Regions from separate parts of the Bartonella krasnovii genome, predicted to be linked through region 1. Evidence: predicted binding sites of a transcription regulator. Region 1 holds the regulator's gene; the other holds the start of a gene.
What was found. The regulator HrcA, encoded in region 1, represses chaperone genes, less so after heat shock. The targets are predictions, from matches to a motif close to GTTAGCACTCNCNNNNNGNGAGTGCTAAC.

Region 1 (9,399 bases):
CTTACTTCATGGTATTCAAACACATTTTATGGCAAAGGTATTGCTTTTGATAGAGAGCAAACAAAAAACCTCGGTATTGCTTATCCAGAAGTATACCGAGCATTAAACGGATCTCTTGCTACCGCAAAAAGACGCAACAGACAAGGTCAACTTATCGTTTCTGTTGCCGTTCCTGTTCAACGCTATCGTGCAGTGGTTGGCGCCCTTCTTCTTTCAACAACTGGCTCCGATATTGATAACATTGTAAAGGCCGAAAGACTGGTTATATTTAAAGTCTTTGTCGTTGTAGGTAGTGTACTCTTGGTTCTTTCGCTTTTTTTAGCCCATACAATTGCCCATCCATTAAGCAAATTATCTGCCTCTGCTAACCGAGTGCGGAATGGCAATAATCAGCGTGTAGAAATTCCTGATTTTTCAATGCGTGAAGATGAAATTGGTCATCTCTCAACCTCTATTCGTGACATGACCAATGCTCTTTATATGCGGATTGAAGCCATTGAACGCTTTGCGGCTGATGTAAGCCACGAATTAAAAAATCCCCTCACTTCTCTCCGTAGTGCTGTTGAAACCCTCCCTCTAGCTAAAAATGAAGAAGCACAAGAAAAGTTGCTTGAAATTATTCAACATGATGTGCGTCGTCTTGATCGGTTGATTACAGATATTTCTGATGCCTCTAGGCTCGATGCAGAGCTTGCACGAGAAACCGCAGAGATTGTTGATATGACACCACTTTTGGAAAGTCTTGTTCACGCCGTCCAGGAAGTATACCGCAATGCACAAACCATCGATGTAAGCCTGAATATTATCCCACGTCCTTATGGAAAACCTTATCTTGTGTTAGGACATGAGCTCCGTTTAGGGCAAGTGATTTCCAATCTTCTTGAAAATGCGCGTTCCTTTATTCCCCGTAATCGGGGAAAAATTTGCATTACTATGAAAAGTCATGCTTCAACTCTCATTTTAACCATTGAAGACAATGGCCCCGGTATTCGTTCAGAGAATATTGAACGCATTTTTGAACGTTTCTATACTGATCGACCCAATGAAGATGCTTTTGGACAAAATTCTGGACTTGGCCTTTCTATTAGTCGGCAAATCATCGAGGCTCATAATGGAACAATTACAGCCGAAAATATTATTGATCCCGCACTTGGAAAATGTAAGATTGGTGCACGTTTTATTATTATGCTTCCCCTCATTAAGTAAATCTTTTACCACAAATAAAGGACATGAAAATAAAGTGTGAAATACTCCACGCAAATTGCCTTCAACTGGGAAGAAAGGGACTGTTGATTATAGGTCCATCGGGATCAGGAAAATCAACCATCACCCTTGCTTTGCTCGACCGTGCTGAGTGGTCAAAACGTGAAGCAAAACTTATCAGTGATGATTATACAATGCTGCGTGTAAAAAATGGAAAACTTTACGGATACACGCCTGACGACTTACAGGGTGGTATCGAGATTCGTGGTGCTGGTCTCTACATGATAGAATTTCAAAAGCAAACAACTATCGATTGTATTATTTTTCTTGGTCCTGAATACGAACGTTTTTCCACAAATAAAACTTTTCAATTTGAAGATTTGCACATTCCTTTTTTAAAACTTCCCTCTCTTCACGAGGCCGATTGTACAGCCATTTGTCAAGCTATTGAAGCATTTTTGTTCAGAAAAATATGGCATAAACCCGTCTAATTTTTTCCAAAGATAAAAAAAATCACACTTTTTGCCTTTTTTTTGCAAATTTTTCTTGGCAGCAAGACAAAGCCTTGTAAAATATCCTTCCCACCAATATGGTTGGATCTTATTAGTTAACAGGAGTTTGCGTAAATGATTGGACTCGTGCTTGTAACGCACGGTGAGCTGGCTGTTGAATTTTTACATGCCGTGGAACATGTTGTTGGGACACAAGAAAAGTTCGCAACAATATGTATTTATCCCGATGACGATATAGATCAGCGCCGAGGTGATATTATAGCCGCAGTAACCGATACAAATACAGATAATGGCGTCATCATATTAACAGATGTGTTCGGTGGGACGCCATCAAATATAGCTATTCCTGCTATTGAAAAAGGACGCGTTGAAATGATCGCGGGGGTTAATTTGCCCATGCTTATTAAATTGATTTCTATTCGCAAATGTCCTGATATCTCATTATCAGACGCGTTAAGAATAGCACAAGAAGCAGGGCGTAAGTATATTAATGTACCAAGTATGATTTTATAGCGGATGATAAAATACTAATGCTTTCCAAAGACCCTCTCCCCTCTAAACTTAGTCGTCATTTTAATATCTGTAATAAACGTGGGTTGCATGCAAGGGCTTCTGCAAAATTTGTACAAACTGTTGACAATTTTAATGCCACTGTTGAAGTTGAAAAAGATGGAAAAATCGTTGGTGGAACATCAATTATGGGACTCATGATGCTAGCGGCTTCATCCGGTTGCAACCTTACTATTCGTGTTTGGGGGCCAGAAGCAACAGATGCCCTTAATGCTCTTGAAAAGCTCATCAATAACAACTTTGGAGAGGAAAACTAGCCCTTTCTCACAATAAACAAGAATGATGATCCTTAGAGAATAAAATTTTTCTATCATTATCTTGAATTGTGATTTCTTCTCTCATTTTTATGCCGAGATTCATATCCACTGTAGATTGGCACAATTATTATAAATGTGGCAGTTTATTCTAATTGTATTAGGCAGATTTTTTTGTTTTCTGTCCTAACATTATTGGGCCCATTTAAATAGCTATTGTGTATTATGGTTGTTATCCAACTTAATCATATGGTTTACATCTTTACAGAAAAGAGAATTTTGGCTTGGACTGAATATGTTTGCTTTTAAGTAAAAGAAAATATCAATATAATGTCAGAAATCAGAAATTGATCAACTTTCTTTATTTTTTGCTAGCTTTGTAACCTTTATAATACACAAGAAATCCCCGGCTTCAGATTATTGTGATCTACTATTATGAAAACGCAATTTTTATTTTGATCGACATCATAACCATTTTCTTACAACAAATAACCTTTCTACATTTATAATTATGGTAAGCATTTTTTAGACATTATTTTTCTATATTATCGCCTTATCTTTCGTGGCATTTTTCGCTTTTAATTTATCTGTTATTGCACTTTTTATCTTTTATTGCACTTGGGATAGCATCTTTTCATTATAAGGAGATAACATTATGGATCGTTTATTTAGTGCCCTTCAGATTCCTCAACAAACAACACAACAACTTGTATCGTTGCAAAATGGCTTACCAAATGCACAGTGGATTAATCCGCAGAACTTTCACATCACTTTGTCTTTTTTCGGTGAAGTTGAAAGTGATACAGAAGATGCCCTTAGGCATGCCTTTGACATAATAAAGCTCCCTCCTTTTATGCTACAAATGAAGGATTTTGACGTTTTTGGTTCAGAAAACGCTCCACATTCTCTTGTTGTCCGCATTGAACCTTGTGAAGCTCTCAATCTTTTACACGAAAAGATGCAATGTATTCGTAGCCACTTGAGACTGGAGCCGGATAAAAAAGAATTTACACCGCATATTACTATTGCCCGATTGCTCGATATTAAGCCTGAAGACCTTCCTCCTTATCTGTCCTCTCGGAGTGATTTTTCATTTCCTCCCTTTGATGTTAATCATTTTGTTTTATTTTCATCGCCATCTCCCTCAAGCGATGCTCCATATATTGTAAAAGGAAGTTGGCCACTTCAAAGATAAAAGGGTGTTTGTAACACCCTTTAAAATTCTTTGAGGAAAGACCCCATATCGGCGAAATTACAGAGAATACTGCATTTTACGCTGGAAACTTGTTATTGATATGTTTTAAGCCGAATCAGTTTCAATAGAAGCTTCTTTTGTTCCTCCTTTGGCCACACCAACTATCGCTGGACGTAAAACCCTTTCTCCAATAATATAACCAGCCTGAACCACTTGTTGAACAGTGTTATCGGGAACATCGGCATTAGGAATTTCAAACATCGCTTGATGAAAATGAGGATCAAATTTTTGTCCCTCTGGATGAATTTTCTGCACCCCATGACGTTCTAATGCTGCCATCATGGCACGTTCAGTCATTTCAACACCTTCTGCTAATGATTTCAAACCAGAATCACTTTCTCGTGAACCTTCTGGAATCGCTTCCAAAGCGCGATTGAGATTGTCAGAAACAGATAACATATCTCGTGCAAAATTAGCAATGGAATAAGCCTTCGCATCCGCTACATCACGCGCAGTACGGCGTCGAAGATTTTCCATATCCGCAGCAAGACGTAAAAGCTGATCTTTCAACTCTTTGTTTTCATCCTGTAAAGATGCTAAAGGATCAACCTCATTACTTTCTTCTTCAACGCCTCCGTGTGCTTCTGTTTTATGTGTTTTTAAAAATTCATCCGCTGCTTGTTTAAGTGCATTACGATCAGCTGGATTTTTTAAATCACAATTTTCAAATGAAGCGTCAGTAAACTTGTTTTTTTCATCAGACATAAAAATTCTATTCCTTCATAAGATTTGTTATTCTCGATATCGAAATTTTACAGACAAAAATCAAGGGGTATTAATGCATATTAATACAATGAGCTTCTATAGTAAAAATACTTAACCGCATCGTTTAACGCAATAACTGTGACACAAGTTGGGCTGTATAATCAACCATGGGTACAATCCTTGCATAATTAAGCCGTGTAGGACCAATAACACCTAAAGCACCAATGACTCTTTGTTGTGAATCACGATAAGGCGCTACGACTAAAGAAGAACCAGAAAGTGAAAATAACTTATTTTCCGAACCAATAAAAATTCGGACCCCTGACCCTTCATCTGTTAAATCAAGAAGCTGAGCCATACTTTCACGTGTTTCAAGATCATCAAACAAATGGCGTAACCGTTCTAAATCTTCTTCTGCTTTCACATCTTCAAGCAAATTACTGCGTCCACGAACAATGAGGTGTATTTTATGATCAGCACCTTCTCCTCCCCAAAGAGCTAATCCCGTTTCAACAAGATGATGTGATAAATCATCAAGTGCTGCCCGTGTTTCTGCACATAGACAAGCAATTTCTCCTTTAGCTTCACTCAATGTACGCCCTTGAATATGGGCATTAAGAAAATTCGTTGCTTCTGTCAATTGTGCATGGGTAACCCCTTCTGGCAAATGAACAATACGATTTTCAACCTCACCTTGTTGTGTCACTAAAACAGCAAGAGCATGCTCTCTATCAAGGCGTACGAATTCAATATGCTTCAATGTTCCTTCTTGTTTTGTTGCGAGAACAAGCCCTGCTCCACGAGAGAGATCTGAAAGAACTCGGCTTGCTTGAACAAGAAAATGTTCAACCGATTGTGCATGACCTGCCTCTTTAACTTGCATTTCAATATTTTCTCTCTCTTCGTTTGGCAAATCACCCGCTTCCATAAATGCATCAACAAAAAAGCGTAAACCCGATTGGGTTGGCATTCGCCCTGCTGAAACATGCGGTGCATAAATCAAACCGAGATGTTCAAGATCACTCATCACATTGCGAATCGTCGCAGGTGATAAGGTCTGTTGCAAAAGTCGCGAAAGATTGCGTGACCCTACGGGTTCACCATCATTAAGATAGGCTTCAACAATATGGCGGAAAATATCACGCGAACGCTCATCAAGATATTTTAGCTCATTATCAATAGGCTTGTGCTTCATAAAAATTATTTCACTACTTAAAAAAACACTCTTCTCTTATATAAGTTTTGCCAATGTTTGGTCAAATAATCTAAAGTAGTATCAAAATATATTATCCTATTGAGCCACAAAACACCATCTTTTAAAGTGATGATATAAGCATAATTATTATGCATGAGATGTTTTTATTAGAGTGTGTGATTGGATATTTAAGGTAGTAATTGGTCTCTTTAGGCGCTGACCAAGAGGAGCTTGTTTATTTATAAACCACTGGGAGTAGAAAATTAGATTTTTATCATAAAAATGCTTTCATAAAAAAAGTCGTCTCTCATGTCTTTTTAATCGTCGTCTTCACAAAATATGAAAAATTTTATTTGAATAGAATATCATAAAACGTGTAAAATAACTCTATCATGTAAAATTAAGTAGAATATGTGTGTATATGAGCATTTAAGCTGGTTCCTAGCGCAAAAATAGTTCCCCTTTCATTTTTGGAGAAATCTATATGAGAAGTATAGCCGATAAAAGACTTGTTATTGCGACACATAACACCGGCAAATTACATGAGATCACCACCTTGGTTGCACCTTTCGGTTTAATAATACAATCAGCAAAAGAGCTTGGCTTGCCAGAACCGAAAGAAACAGGAACAACATTTGAAAAAAATGCTTACATTAAAGCTTTTGCAGCAGCAAAAAAAACAGGACTTCCTGCTCTCTCTGATGATTCAGGCTTAGAAGTCAATGCATTGGGTGGTGCACCGGGCGTTTATACAGCCGATTGGGCGATTCAAGCCGACGGTACACGTGATTTTCCAAAAGCGATGCAAAGAATAGAAGATGAACTTCAAAAAGTCGGAGCACGAGAAAAAAGCCAACGAAAATGCCGTTTTATATCCGTCATTTGCATCGCGTGGCCTGACACTCATGCAGATTATTTCCGCGGATACGTTGAAGGAACATTCATTTGGCCTCCACGGGGAGATAAAGGCTTTGGCTTTGATCCTATTTTTTTACCAGATGGATATGAAAATACATTTGGAGAAATGTCAACAGAGCAAAAACACGGCTGGCAACACAATGATATTCCTCCTCTTTCACATCGTGCACGAGCTTTTAAACTTTTGGCAGAAAACCTTTTGGCATTCTCATGAATGAACCTTTTGGAATTTATATTCATTGGCCCTTTTGTGCTGCTAAATGTCCCTATTGTGACTTTAATTCACATGTTCGCCTTCATGGTGTTGATCAGCCGCGTTTTGTCACCGCCTTTGAGCGCGAAATAGAAACACAATACCATAAAATAGGTCCACGCCATATTACGAGTATTTTTATTGGTGGTGGAACCCCCTCTCTTATGGAGCCGCAAACTGTTGATGCCCTCTTGCAAGCACTTGCAAAAAAGTGGATACTTGATGATAAAGTTGAAATTACGTTGGAAGCTAATCCATCCAGTGTGGAAGCAGAACGTTTTCGCGGATACCGCGCTGCAGGTGTTAATCGCTTATCTCTAGGAATACAAGCACTCAATGATAAAGCATTGCGTAAACTTGGCCGCCTCCATAATGTAGAACAAGCTCTTTATGCTATTGATTTAGCACGGAAAATTTTTCCACGCTTATCCTTTGATCTTATTTATGCTCGTCCTGAACAAACTCTTGAACAATGGAAATCTGAACTTGTACAAGCCATTGATTTGGCAGCAGACCATCTTTCTCTTTACCAATTGACAATCGAAGAAGGAACTGCCTTTAAACGACTTCATGATGCAGGAAGGCTTATCCTTCCCCCATCAGAGCTCGCAGCAGATCTGTATCATCTTACCCAAGAAATAACAGCTCTGTATGGACTTCCCGCCTATGAAATCTCAAACCATGCCATGCCTGGTGCTGAATCAGCACACAACCTTCTTTATTGGCGTTATCACCAATATGCAGGCTTTGGTCCAGGAGCACACGGTCGTTTTATTGAAAATATATCAAATCATTCTTTCCCCTTTTCAAAAACATCTTTATCACACCTTGAAAACCATGAACGTTATGTCACAATCAATGAAAAAAATCCCGAACAATGGCTTGCATTAGTCGAAAAAACAGGACACGGCTGTGTTGAAACAGAACGATTAACTCTTCAGCAACAGGCGAATGAAATGCTCCTTATGGGGTTACGCCTTTGTGAAGGCTTGGAGCTTACACGTTATGAAACTTTAAGCCCAAAACGCATCCCAATGGAAAAACTGATCGATTTACAACACCAAGAATTGGTCGAAATGGTGGATAATCAACGCTTAAAAGCAACAACCAAAGGACGTATTGTTCTTGATCATATTATCAGCCAACTTGCAAACTAAAGCCTTTATAACAACATATTGATTTTAATGATCATCATTATTTGTCATAGAAAAAATGAAATTAAAGTATCGTAAGATCTTTTTTCAAAAATGCTTATAATATATTAATTCTTACTTTTTTAAAAATAGTGAAGTGTGTGGGTACAAACTATACAAAAGACGTAAAAATGCTTTTTATGACTATTTTAAAGCGCCTAGAGTTACCAAAATATTTTGCGATAGAAAAGTATATGATGATCTGACTTTCTTTTTCATAAGCGTAAAAAGAGCATGGTAAAATAAACTTAAAGTGTGTTTCTGTGGATTTTACTCTAATAGAGAATTATTGAAATAAAGAATTTTTTGCGTGAAAACATATTAAGATATATAGTAGAAATGAATGTATTTACGTTGTAAAAACTTCTTAAAAAAGCGACCTATTCTTATGTGTCTTTATGACTTCAACTTGTCATCATAACCAATTGTGATATAATGTTCATTCTATATATGAATTGCGCGCTAACTGCTTCCCTTCACCTTAAAGGATGAATACTCTTAACCCAATCCGGTCTGTAAACGGCTCTACTTCTTAAAACAGGTTCCACTTGATTTTCCACTGATGTGATTCACTGAGCTGAAGGCTTTACGAGCGAAAACTCCAGCTTTAAAACTGCGCACCACATACTCTAAAACCACTTAATATATTAACACCTCAAAAGATGATGTTTTATGGGAACAAAAGGGTTCTATGGCAAAATAAGATAAAGATATCATTGAACCGAACAATTATTTCTTTAGGCAAAAAAATCAATAATAAAACGCTCATAAATAAAAGTGAGCGTTTCCACTGCATCAAGGGCAACACATTCATCAACCATATGCATCGTTTGCCCTGGTAAGCCAAATTCAACCACGGGGCAATAATCCTTAATAAATCGCGCATCTGAAGTTCCCCCAGACGTGGAGCATTCTGGCGCATTCCCTGTTACATTTTCAATAGCATTGGATAAAATTTGAATAAGTTTATCATTTTTGGTCAAGAAAACATCCCCTAAACTCGGAATCCATTCAAGCTGATAAAAGGGATATTGACCACTATTATTTCTTGATTGCACCAGAGCAAGACGCTTTTCAATTTCCCCCATCAAGGTTTCTTTTGTCCAAAGATCATTGTAGCGTATATTAAAACGAACCGTTGTCTGCGCTGGAATAACATTGACCGCCAAATTACCGGTATCGATTGTTGTTAGTTCTAAATTACTGGGCTGAAAATTCTCTGTCCCTTGATCTAAAGCCGTTTGTGTCAATGCTTGAATAAGCTTACTTGCCAAAGGCAAAGGATTGGCAGCGCGCTCTGGAAAAGCAACATGACCTTGGCGACCTTTCACGGTAATGACC
Region 2 (9,399 bases), 360 kb from region 1:
TCATCACACCTGCCAAAATTGTGACAATTTTGATGGGGGGAAGGTGAAAAAAACCTGATGTTATCAGTAAAATAATCAGAAATTGCAGGGTTGCATTGTTTTTTAGAGATTCAAAACTTTCAACTTTACCGTAAAATTCTAAAATGGGTTTGGCAAGGGTGTCATAGGCAAAATGTCCGATAAACCAACCGGCAATGCCTCCTAAAACAGAACAAATCGTTGCAATCAAAGCATAGCGATAAACCCGATTTTGACGAATAAGCAGCAGTGGGATATATAAAATATCTACGGGAATTGGAAAAAAAGAACTTTCAATAAAGGCAATGAAACCAAGCCAATGTGGTGCTGTACGCCGATTTGCTAGAGAAATCGTCCAAAGCTTTAATTTGTTTAATATCATGCGTTTTTTATAAATTTAAGTGGTAAAAACTTTACAAATGAGTTTGCTATAAATGAAATTGCTATAAATCCGATAAAAAAAATATTCCATCAAACAGAGAAGAAAATGAGAGAAATTCTTAAAAAATCAAAAGTCTGCTGTTGACGAATCTATCCTTCTTCATATAGTGCAAAGAGATAATCGACAAGTCTGTCTTTTATAGCTCTGTCTTTTATAACACAAGTGCGGGTGTGGTGGAACTGGTAGACGCGCCAGACTCAAAATCTGGTTCCGAAAGGAGTGTCGGTTCGAGTCCGACCACCCGCACCACTTTGATGAAGATTTCCCTTTATCGATCAAGACTTTCACTTTACTTTGTCATAGGGCAATCATATTTTTTGTAAAATATTGGGATTTATCAGGCGTATTCATTCTTTTGCTTGTTGAATGAACGACCTCGAAGATTAGAGGGCTCTTATTTTTAAATCTATTGATCCCCAATCAGCCAAAATTTGTCTCTTGCACATTTATCGTGCGTGTGTATCGTGCGGCTGTAGCGGTCGTAGTGGTCGTATAAGTCGGATGCACTCGCGTGTCGTAAAATTGTACAAGAAAACATCCCTTTTCATGAATCTTATTAGGTGCGAAGGGACATCTTTAGAGGGGACATATCCTTGGAGGGGACAAAGGAATAGGAAGCTCCCAGCGTGCTCTTTGATGAAGGGTAAAGAGGGCGCACAATAGATTTTGTTTTTAGATTTTATTTGTCATAGACGTTGTGGCGAAATAGATTTGAGGATACAATATTTTTTGAAAATATGCTCGCAAATGAGCAGGTGTGTTTTGTATGGGGGCAGGGTTTGGTTTGGAGCGTTCTCCTATGACATGAGAGGTGTGAGCCCGAATGTGGATTGAGAAACAAAAGTGTGAGGCCTATGTGTAAGCCTCCACTCTTTAAAAGATACTGTTTGGCTTTTGCTTGCCGAAAGCAGACGTTAAAGGAGAGAGGGTAAGGCTGGAAACGGCTTTTCACAAATATTTTTTTCATCTTTATAATTTCATATTCTTCTCTAATGTGTTTTTCTCTAATCAGATTATCTCTTTCGTTTCAGGTATAAAACAAACAGAGAGAGGCAATATCCTTGTTCCATTCTGGCTTAGAACAGTTGTAAACAGCGTCATCTAAAGTGGGGTGATAGAAGGTAAGCCGTTTCAGTATTGTTTTCAGTGTGTCTTGAATATTCAGGTGGGAATTTTCTCATCATGTTTTTAAGGTTTAAGTGAAACCCATGAAATGGGAAGTCAAGAGTTGTTGTTTCTTTATAAACCGACATGAGATTTTAAAGGGGAGTAAGATCTTTGTTTTTTAAAAGATAGGGCGCGAAGTAAATTCCCGTGATCCTATCAAGTGATCTTACTTGAGGGAAAGGGAAGTGATCGGTGAATTGATACTGAAAAAACTGGATTGTTTATCGCCGAAGAAACATGCCTTTGGGAGAGGTGAAGAAGAGGTTGAAAAATGAACATACAAGCTTCTCTTCTATGCGGCTGTTACGTTATCATCAGCTGTTGCTCTTGATGCGCAGTATGTATCTTTGTTTTAAAGAAATATCAGTGCTCTTACTTATTTCATGCAATAGTCGTGAGGGGAAAGCTCTTATGTTTTTAATGCATTCTCTAAAAGGGAGAGGTGAGAAGAACTTGCAAAAAGCTGCACTATTTTTGCAATCCTTTGTTGACAGTTGAGCACTGGTTTTTAGAGCCTTTGTTTCTTAAGGAGGAGAGAGGCATGAAAAAAAACCCTGTTAAAAACAGGGTTTTTTAAACCTTTCATTTTTTTTAAAAGACATTAGAATTTATAAGCGATGCCAAGGCGAAAATTATGCGCTTGATCGCTTATTTTAAGTTCATCATTTGCAAATTTCTTTTTAAAAAAATCTGTATAACGATATTCTGTACGCATGATAATGTCATCGGTCATGGCAAGATCAAAGCCACCACCAATTGTATAACCAATCATTGTTTTTGTTTTATCAAACACTTTGCCAGAAGCAAATACCGTTGAATCTTCATGCGATTTTGTTAAAAGGGATAGGATATATTGCATCTGTGTGTAGGCAACACCCCCTGCAATATAAGGCATAAGACGATGGGAAGCAAAACCAATGCGTGCGCGCAAAGCGCCCCCCAATTTTTCTTTCAATGTTACACTGCTCACAATAATGTCATCAGCGTTGGGGATTGTTTCATCCTGATTTGCAGGTTTTAGAATAGAAATCCCAGCTTCTTGAAAGGTTGCGTTAAGAGTGTCTAATTTATCGAGAATTTTCTTGCCATTATCCGTTTGGGTGTCTTTCCGACCAGACCAGACTACATCTGTATCAACACTGATAATAAGGTTACTTCCTAAATCAATATTAGAACCTACATAAAAACCGCCAATAAATCCCGATGGTTTTGGTGCTAAATCTCTGTTGACCAAAGCCCATTTTCCGCTCATCGTTTCTGGTGCATAATTTAAACGGCTCTTATTGGAAACATGTCCAATTTGTCCCCCAAAATAAAAACCAGACCAAGAAAAAGGCGTAGAAAAAGTCACTGGCGCAATCCTTGGGGCTAAACCACTTGACGATGAAATATTCGGTGTTGATGGCTGAAACATTACCGTATCGGCTGCTTGCACTGTTGAAGCAGTCATAAAAGTGAAAAGAGAGAGTGCAATTAAACATTTTGTATTCATAAAACGTCCCCAATTTATTTCAATTACATAATATATTATGCATAAATTAGTTAAAAAAATCTATAAATAATTTCATTATGAAAAAATAAAAAATACAAAAAATCTATAATTTTTCAGTGTTAAGCGTTTTTTAAAAAACATATTTATCTTACGACTTCATAATAACTATCTTAATTTAAATGATTTTTTTGATTTATTCTTTCAGTGTTCTCTGTATTATATAGAACATTATGGTGTAATAAATAAAATTTTATCTTGTTGAAAAATATTATTTTATAGATAAAAAATACTTTTTATTATTTATATATAAATACATTATCCATAACGATTGTTATCTTTGTGCCTAATATATGCTGAATATCAATATCCTTTGTCTTTAAAAAGGGTAGGGAGAGCCCTTTCCATTCTTTGCCGCTTTTCAGTATTGTGAGTGCCTTTGTATAACGATAGCCTTGGGGATTTAAGAAAAAGCCCCCCTTTTTTTTCAGTTGTTTTTTATCGATATGCCATGCTTACTTATGACAATCCAAGCGCATCATTTGGATTGATTCAATGAAATATTAAAAAGGGGGGATATTTAAAAAGGGGGGATATGAACAATAACAGGGGGTAAAGGGGGGGCGTGTTTTTCCGGTTTTCTTTCATGTAAATTTTCATTCAGGAAAAATTATGAACCATTCTTCTCGTTCGTTTCAGCCAGAGTAGGGATGAGATCCTAAAGGTCAAATATCATTGGCAATTTTTTAATGAGAGCAGTTTTAAAGGGATTAGCGTATGGAGTTAGGCATTTGAGGAAATGGAGAAGGATGCCATGATGCGCGAGCACTTCAAATTGAGTGCGCGTTGTTTTAAAGGATATTCTTGAGAGGGCGTTGATTGTTTTGAGTAAAGGTAAGGTCAAAACCTTGTGGAACCTTGTGTTTTGTTCCAATAGCTGTTGCTTCTATTGAGAACTTCTATTATTACGCCTCATAAAAAAGGCAAGCTGGTTTTCATCATACACTTGAGCTTGTTCTAAAATTGGGGTTTGTTCTAAAATGTTGTGAACTATCCTTTAGTTCTTCTCGACGGTTCATGAGAAGTATTTTGAGTCTTTTCTTACTATAATTTTATGTCATAGATACATCTCGATTGTGTGGTGCAAGAAACATGGCTAATATAAATGGCTTTAAAATGAGAAAATCTTACGGGTATTTAGGACTCTCATTCAAGTTAAATAATGAGATATTATCATTATAAATCAAACTATATTTTCATCAGAGCTAAAATGGAGATGAGAGCCTAAAATAAACACTGTGGGCAACGTTTATCGGGGTGTGATACACCCCGATGGCTTTGATGGATAAGGTTGAAGAAGTTTGCCTCTTCTTTATTGGCTCCTTTATTGAGGAGTGATCATCTTTTTTAAGGTCAACCAGCCGGTCATAATCTTCTCCTAAAAACGCTTGGCTTTGAGGGCTTGAAGTGCGCAAAGTCGTATCATTTTTATGTGCTGCTTTGGCAATTCTAGCTACTTTTTCATCGCCAATTTTGGGAGTAAGCGTTTCTTTGGAAAGAGCTAAAATGGAGATGAGAGCCTAAAATAAATACTGTGGGCAACGTTTATCGGGGTGTGATACACCCCAATGGCTTTGATGGATAAGGTTGAAGAAGTTTGCCTCTTCTTTATTGGCTCCTTTATTGAGGAGTGATCATCTTTTTGGGGTCAACCAGCCGGTCATAATCTTCTCCTAAAAACGCTTGGCTTTGAGGGCTTGAAGTGCGCAAAGTTGTATCATTTTTATGTGCTGCTTTGGCAATTCTAGCTACTTTTTCATCGCCAATTTTGGGAGTAAGCGTTTCTTTGGAAAGAGCTAAAATGGAGATGAGAGCCTAAAATAAACACTGTGGGCAACGTTTATCGGGGTGTGATACACCCCGATGGCTTTGATGGATAAGGTTGAAGAAGTTTGCCTCTTCTTTATTGGCTCCTTTATTGAGGAGTGATCATCTTTTTGGGGTCAACCAACCGGTCATAATCTTCTCCAGAAACGCCTGCTTTGAGGGCTTCAGTGCGCAAAGTTGTATCATTTTTATGTGCTGCTTTGGCAATTTCAGCGGCTTTTTCATAGCCAATTTCTGGGGCAAGAGCTGTGACTAACATAAGTGAGCGCTCCATGAGAGCGTGAATATGAACGCGATTGGCGCGTAATCCTTGAATGCAATGCATATCAAAAGAACGCATGCAATCCCCAAGAAGGGTTATCGATTGTAAAACGTTATAGCCAATAACAGGTTTATAGACGTTGAGTTCAAAATGCCCCTGACTGGCGGCAAAGGTTACACTGGTATGATTGCCAAAAACTTGGGTTGCAACCATGGTCATGGCTTCACACTGGGTGGGGTTAACCTTGCCGGGCATAATAGAGGAGCCGGGTTCATTTTCAGGCAAGTTGAGTTCGCCTAAGCCGGAACGGGGACCAGAACCTAAAAACCGAATGTCATTGGCAATTTTAAAGAGATCAGCTGCTAAGGCATTCAAGCTGCCATGGAAATGTGCAAGAGCACCATGATGCGCTAGCGCCTCAAATTTATTGTGTGCCGTCTTAAAGGGTATTCCTGTGAGGGAGCTGATTGTTTGTGCAAAGGCAACGTCAAAGCCTTTCGGGGCGTTGAGCCCCGTTCCCACAGCCGTTCCACCTTGAGCAAGCATTTGAACATCAGCAAGGGCTGTTTCAATACGATGAAGATTGGCTTCCAGCGCGACCCGATAACCTGAAAATTCTTGTGCAAGCGTTAAGGGGGTGGCATCTTGTGTATGGGTGCGTCCAATTTTGATGATGTCGGCAAATTCTTCTTCTTTTTTCTTGAAAGTGGTAATGAGCGCTTCAAGAATAGGAAAAAGATGTTGGCGTGTTTGCAGCGTGGTGGCAATGTGAAGTGCCGTGGGAAAGGAATCGTTGGAGGATTGACTCATATTGACATGGTCATTGGGATGAACGGGCTTTTTGCTTCCCAGTTTTCCCCCCAAAAGCATGCTGGCATGGTTGGCGATCACTTCATTGACATTCATATTGCTTTGTGTCCCTGAGCCTGTTTGCCAAACAGAAAGGGGAAAGTGCTCATCGAAAGCTCCAGAGAGAACTTCATCAGCTGCTGTGACAATCGCTTTGCCGATCTTGGGAGAAAGTTTGCCTTTGTCCATATTGACAAGGGCGGCTGCTTTTTTCACAAGGCTTAGGGCGTAAATGATGGTAAGAGGCTGCTTTTCACTGCCAATATTAAAATTATGCAGAGAACGTTCAGTTTGTGCTCCCCAATAACGATCTTGGCGTACCGAAATCGTTCCAAAGCTATCCGTTTCCTGACGTGTTTCAACCATGATAAGATCCTTTATTTGTTTACGGGTTCTTAAAAAGCTAGATAACGCAAAATGGCAAGAAGAAGCAAGACGTGGAAGTTTTATTTATAGAGAAATTATTTTATGGCTATCCTTGACATTGAGAAAGGCCGATTTTATATCTTGGATAGTGTTAGCACTCACACTCATAGAGTGCTAGCAAGAACTTTCTAAGATTAATGCAATTATGTTCAGTTTTAAGGATTTAAAACATGGCTAATATACAATTCCGCCCACTTCACGACCGTGTCGTTGTTCGTCGGGTTGAATCTGAAAATAAAACCGCTGGTGGGATTATCATTCCTGATACAGCAAAAGAAAAACCACAAGAAGGCGAAGTGATCGCTGTTGGCAATGGCGCTCTGGATGATAACGGAAAGCGCGTGCCTTTAGAAGTCAAAACAGGGGACCGTATTTTGTTTGGAAAATGGTCTGGAACTGAAGTCAAGATTAATGGGGAAGACCTCTTAATCATGAAAGAATCTGACATTATGGGAATTATGGGCTAATTGAAGGTCCTTCAATTTTTCATTGTGTACTATTTTGAAAAAACTCCAAGGAGAAATTAAATGGCTGCTAAAGAAGTCAAATTTGGCCGTGAAGCGCGTGAGCGTTTGTTGCGCGGTGTCGACATCCTTGCTAATGCGGTTAAGGTGACACTCGGCCCTAAAGGGCGCAATGTGGTGATTGATAAATCATTCGGTGCTCCGCGCATAACAAAAGATGGTGTGTCCGTTGCAAAGGAAATCGAACTGGAAGACAAGTTCGAAAATATGGGTGCGCAAATGTTGCGCGAGGTTGCTTCTAAAACCAATGATATTGCTGGGGATGGAACAACAACGGCAACTGTTTTGGGACAAGCGATTGTGCAAGAAGGGGTTAAGGCTGTTGCTGCAGGCATGAACCCTATGGATCTTAAACGCGGGATTGATGCGGCTGTGGATGAAGTGGTGGCTAATCTTTTCAAAAAAGCCAAAAAAATCCAAACTTCAGCAGAAATCGCGCAAGTTGGAACCATTTCTGCCAATGGTGCTGAAGAAATTGGTAAAATGATTGCTAACGCCATGGAAAAAGTCGGCAATGAAGGCGTCATTACCGTGGAAGAAGCTAAAACAGCTGAAACAGAATTGGAAGTTGTGGAAGGAATGCAGTTTGATCGTGGCTATCTTTCCCCTTACTTTGTCACAAATGCTGAGAAAATGGTTGCGGATCTTGATGATCCTTATATTCTCATTCACGAAAAGAAACTGTCTAATTTGCAATCCTTGCTGCCTGTTTTAGAAGCGGTTGTACAGTCTGGAAAACCCCTTCTTATCATCGCTGAAGATGTGGAAGGTGAAGCTTTGGCAACGCTCGTGGTCAACAAGTTGCGTGGTGGTTTGAAAATTGCTGCTGTAAAAGCGCCAGGCTTTGGTGATCGCCGTAAAGCAATGCTTGAAGATATCGCTATCTTGACATCTGGGCAGGTGATTTCTGAAGATGTAGGCATTAAGCTTGAAAATGTCACTTTGGATATGCTTGGTCGTGCAAAGAAAGTGAATATTTCTAAAGAAAACACCACCATTATTGATGGTGCTGGACAAAAGGCTGAAATTACTGCACGCGTTAATCAGATTAAAGCGCAAATTGAAGAAACAACTTCTGACTATGACCGTGAGAAATTGCAAGAAAGATTGGCTAAACTCGCTGGTGGTGTTGCTGTTATCCGTGTGGGTGGTGCAACAGAAGTTGAAGTGAAAGAAAAGAAAGACCGTGTAGATGATGCGTTGAATGCAACACGGGCAGCTGTGGAAGAAGGTATTGTTGCTGGTGGTGGTACCGCATTGTTGCGTGCAGCAAGTGCATTGACCGTTAAGGGTAGTAACCCTGACCAAGAAGCGGGTATCAATATCGTTCGTCGTGCTCTTCAAGCGCCTGCGCGTCAAATTGCAACCAATGCTGGTGAAGAAGCGGCTATTATCGTTGGCAAAGTGTTGGAAAATAATGCTGACACATTTGGTTACAACACCGCAACGGGTGAATTTGGTGATTTAATTGCTTTGGGAATTGTTGACCCTGTGAAGGTGGTCCGTTCTGCTCTTCAGAATGCAGCTTCAATTGCTAGCCTTCTGATTACAACAGAAGCAATGGTTGCTGAAATGCCAAAGAAAGAGGCTCCAATGCCTCCAATGCCGGCTGGTGGAATGGGTGGAATGGGCGGAATGGATTTCTAAGCTCTTTTCCCTAGAGAGAATAAAAAACGGGTCTTTTCGGCCCGTTTTTTTTGTCTATTTCTTTTGTTTCTTACGCTCTTGAAAGGGATTTCCTTTACATAGAAAAGAAGGCTCCAAACGCCTATCTCTAGTGGTCTATCTCTACGACTCTTAATGTACTACGGTCCGTGATGTTTCCAAGAGCAGCCGGTCATCTTTTATCCCTTTTATTTTTATTTTGTGCCTTTTTCCCTACTCGTTATTTTTCTTATAAAGCACACATTCTTATGGCTCACTTTACAGTTACACGTTTTTACGATTTTACAAATTTACATAAAACAGTCGGGAAGAGATTTTGCGCTTTCAAGCCGATTTTGCGATGGGGGTGGTGCTGTGGTGCGAGGCTGGTGCGTGGTGCGGGGTTGGTGTGTGGTGCGGGTTGGTGTGTGGTGCGCGGGGTTGGTGCGTGGTGCGGGGTTGGTGCGTGGTGCGGGTTGGTGTGTGGTGCGAGGTTGGTGCCGTGGTGCGGGGTTGGTGTCGTGTTATTCCCAAACTCTCATGCTCTTGATAAAGCACACACCCTTTATTTTTACAGTTACACGTTTTTACGATTTTACAAATTTACATAAAACGGCAGGGAAGAGGCTTTGCGCTTTCAAGCCGATTTTGCGATGGGGTTGGTGTGTGGTGCGAGGTTGGTGCCGTGGTG

Region 2: the regulator HrcA is predicted to act here: its motif matches at 6,631-6,659, upstream of groES (co-chaperone GroES).

Annotation. Positions count from the first base shown of each region.
Region 1 covers NZ_CP031844.2:2,074,562-2,083,960, reverse strand. The annotation lists gene D1092_RS08955 (sensor histidine kinase) at 1-1,206, shown strand, start outside; gene D1092_RS08950 (HPr kinase/phosphatase C-terminal domain-containing protein) at 1,230-1,694, shown strand; gene D1092_RS08945 (PTS sugar transporter subunit IIA) at 1,830-2,228, shown strand; gene D1092_RS08940 (HPr family phosphocarrier protein) at 2,246-2,542, shown strand; gene thpR (RNA 2',3'-cyclic phosphodiesterase) at 3,195-3,734, shown strand; gene grpE (nucleotide exchange factor GrpE) at 3,840-4,499, opposite strand; gene hrcA (heat-inducible transcriptional repressor HrcA) at 4,624-5,694, opposite strand; gene D1092_RS08920 (non-canonical purine NTP pyrophosphatase) at 6,179-6,826, shown strand; gene hemW (radical SAM family heme chaperone HemW) at 6,823-8,022, shown strand; gene dapE (succinyl-diaminopimelate desuccinylase) at 8,796-9,399, opposite strand, start outside.
Region 2 covers NZ_CP031844.2:1,711,156-1,720,554, reverse strand. The annotation lists gene D1092_RS07340 (YqaA family protein) at 1-400, opposite strand, end outside; tRNA gene D1092_RS07335 (tRNA-Leu) at 625-709, shown strand; gene D1092_RS07330 (outer membrane protein) at 2,229-3,119, opposite strand; partial or broken gene fumC (class II fumarate hydratase) at 4,797-4,955, opposite strand; gene fumC (class II fumarate hydratase) at 5,092-6,480, opposite strand; gene groES (co-chaperone GroES) at 6,711-7,007, shown strand; gene groL (chaperonin GroEL) at 7,068-8,711, shown strand; gene D1092_RS07300 (hypothetical protein) at 9,087-9,399, shown strand, end outside.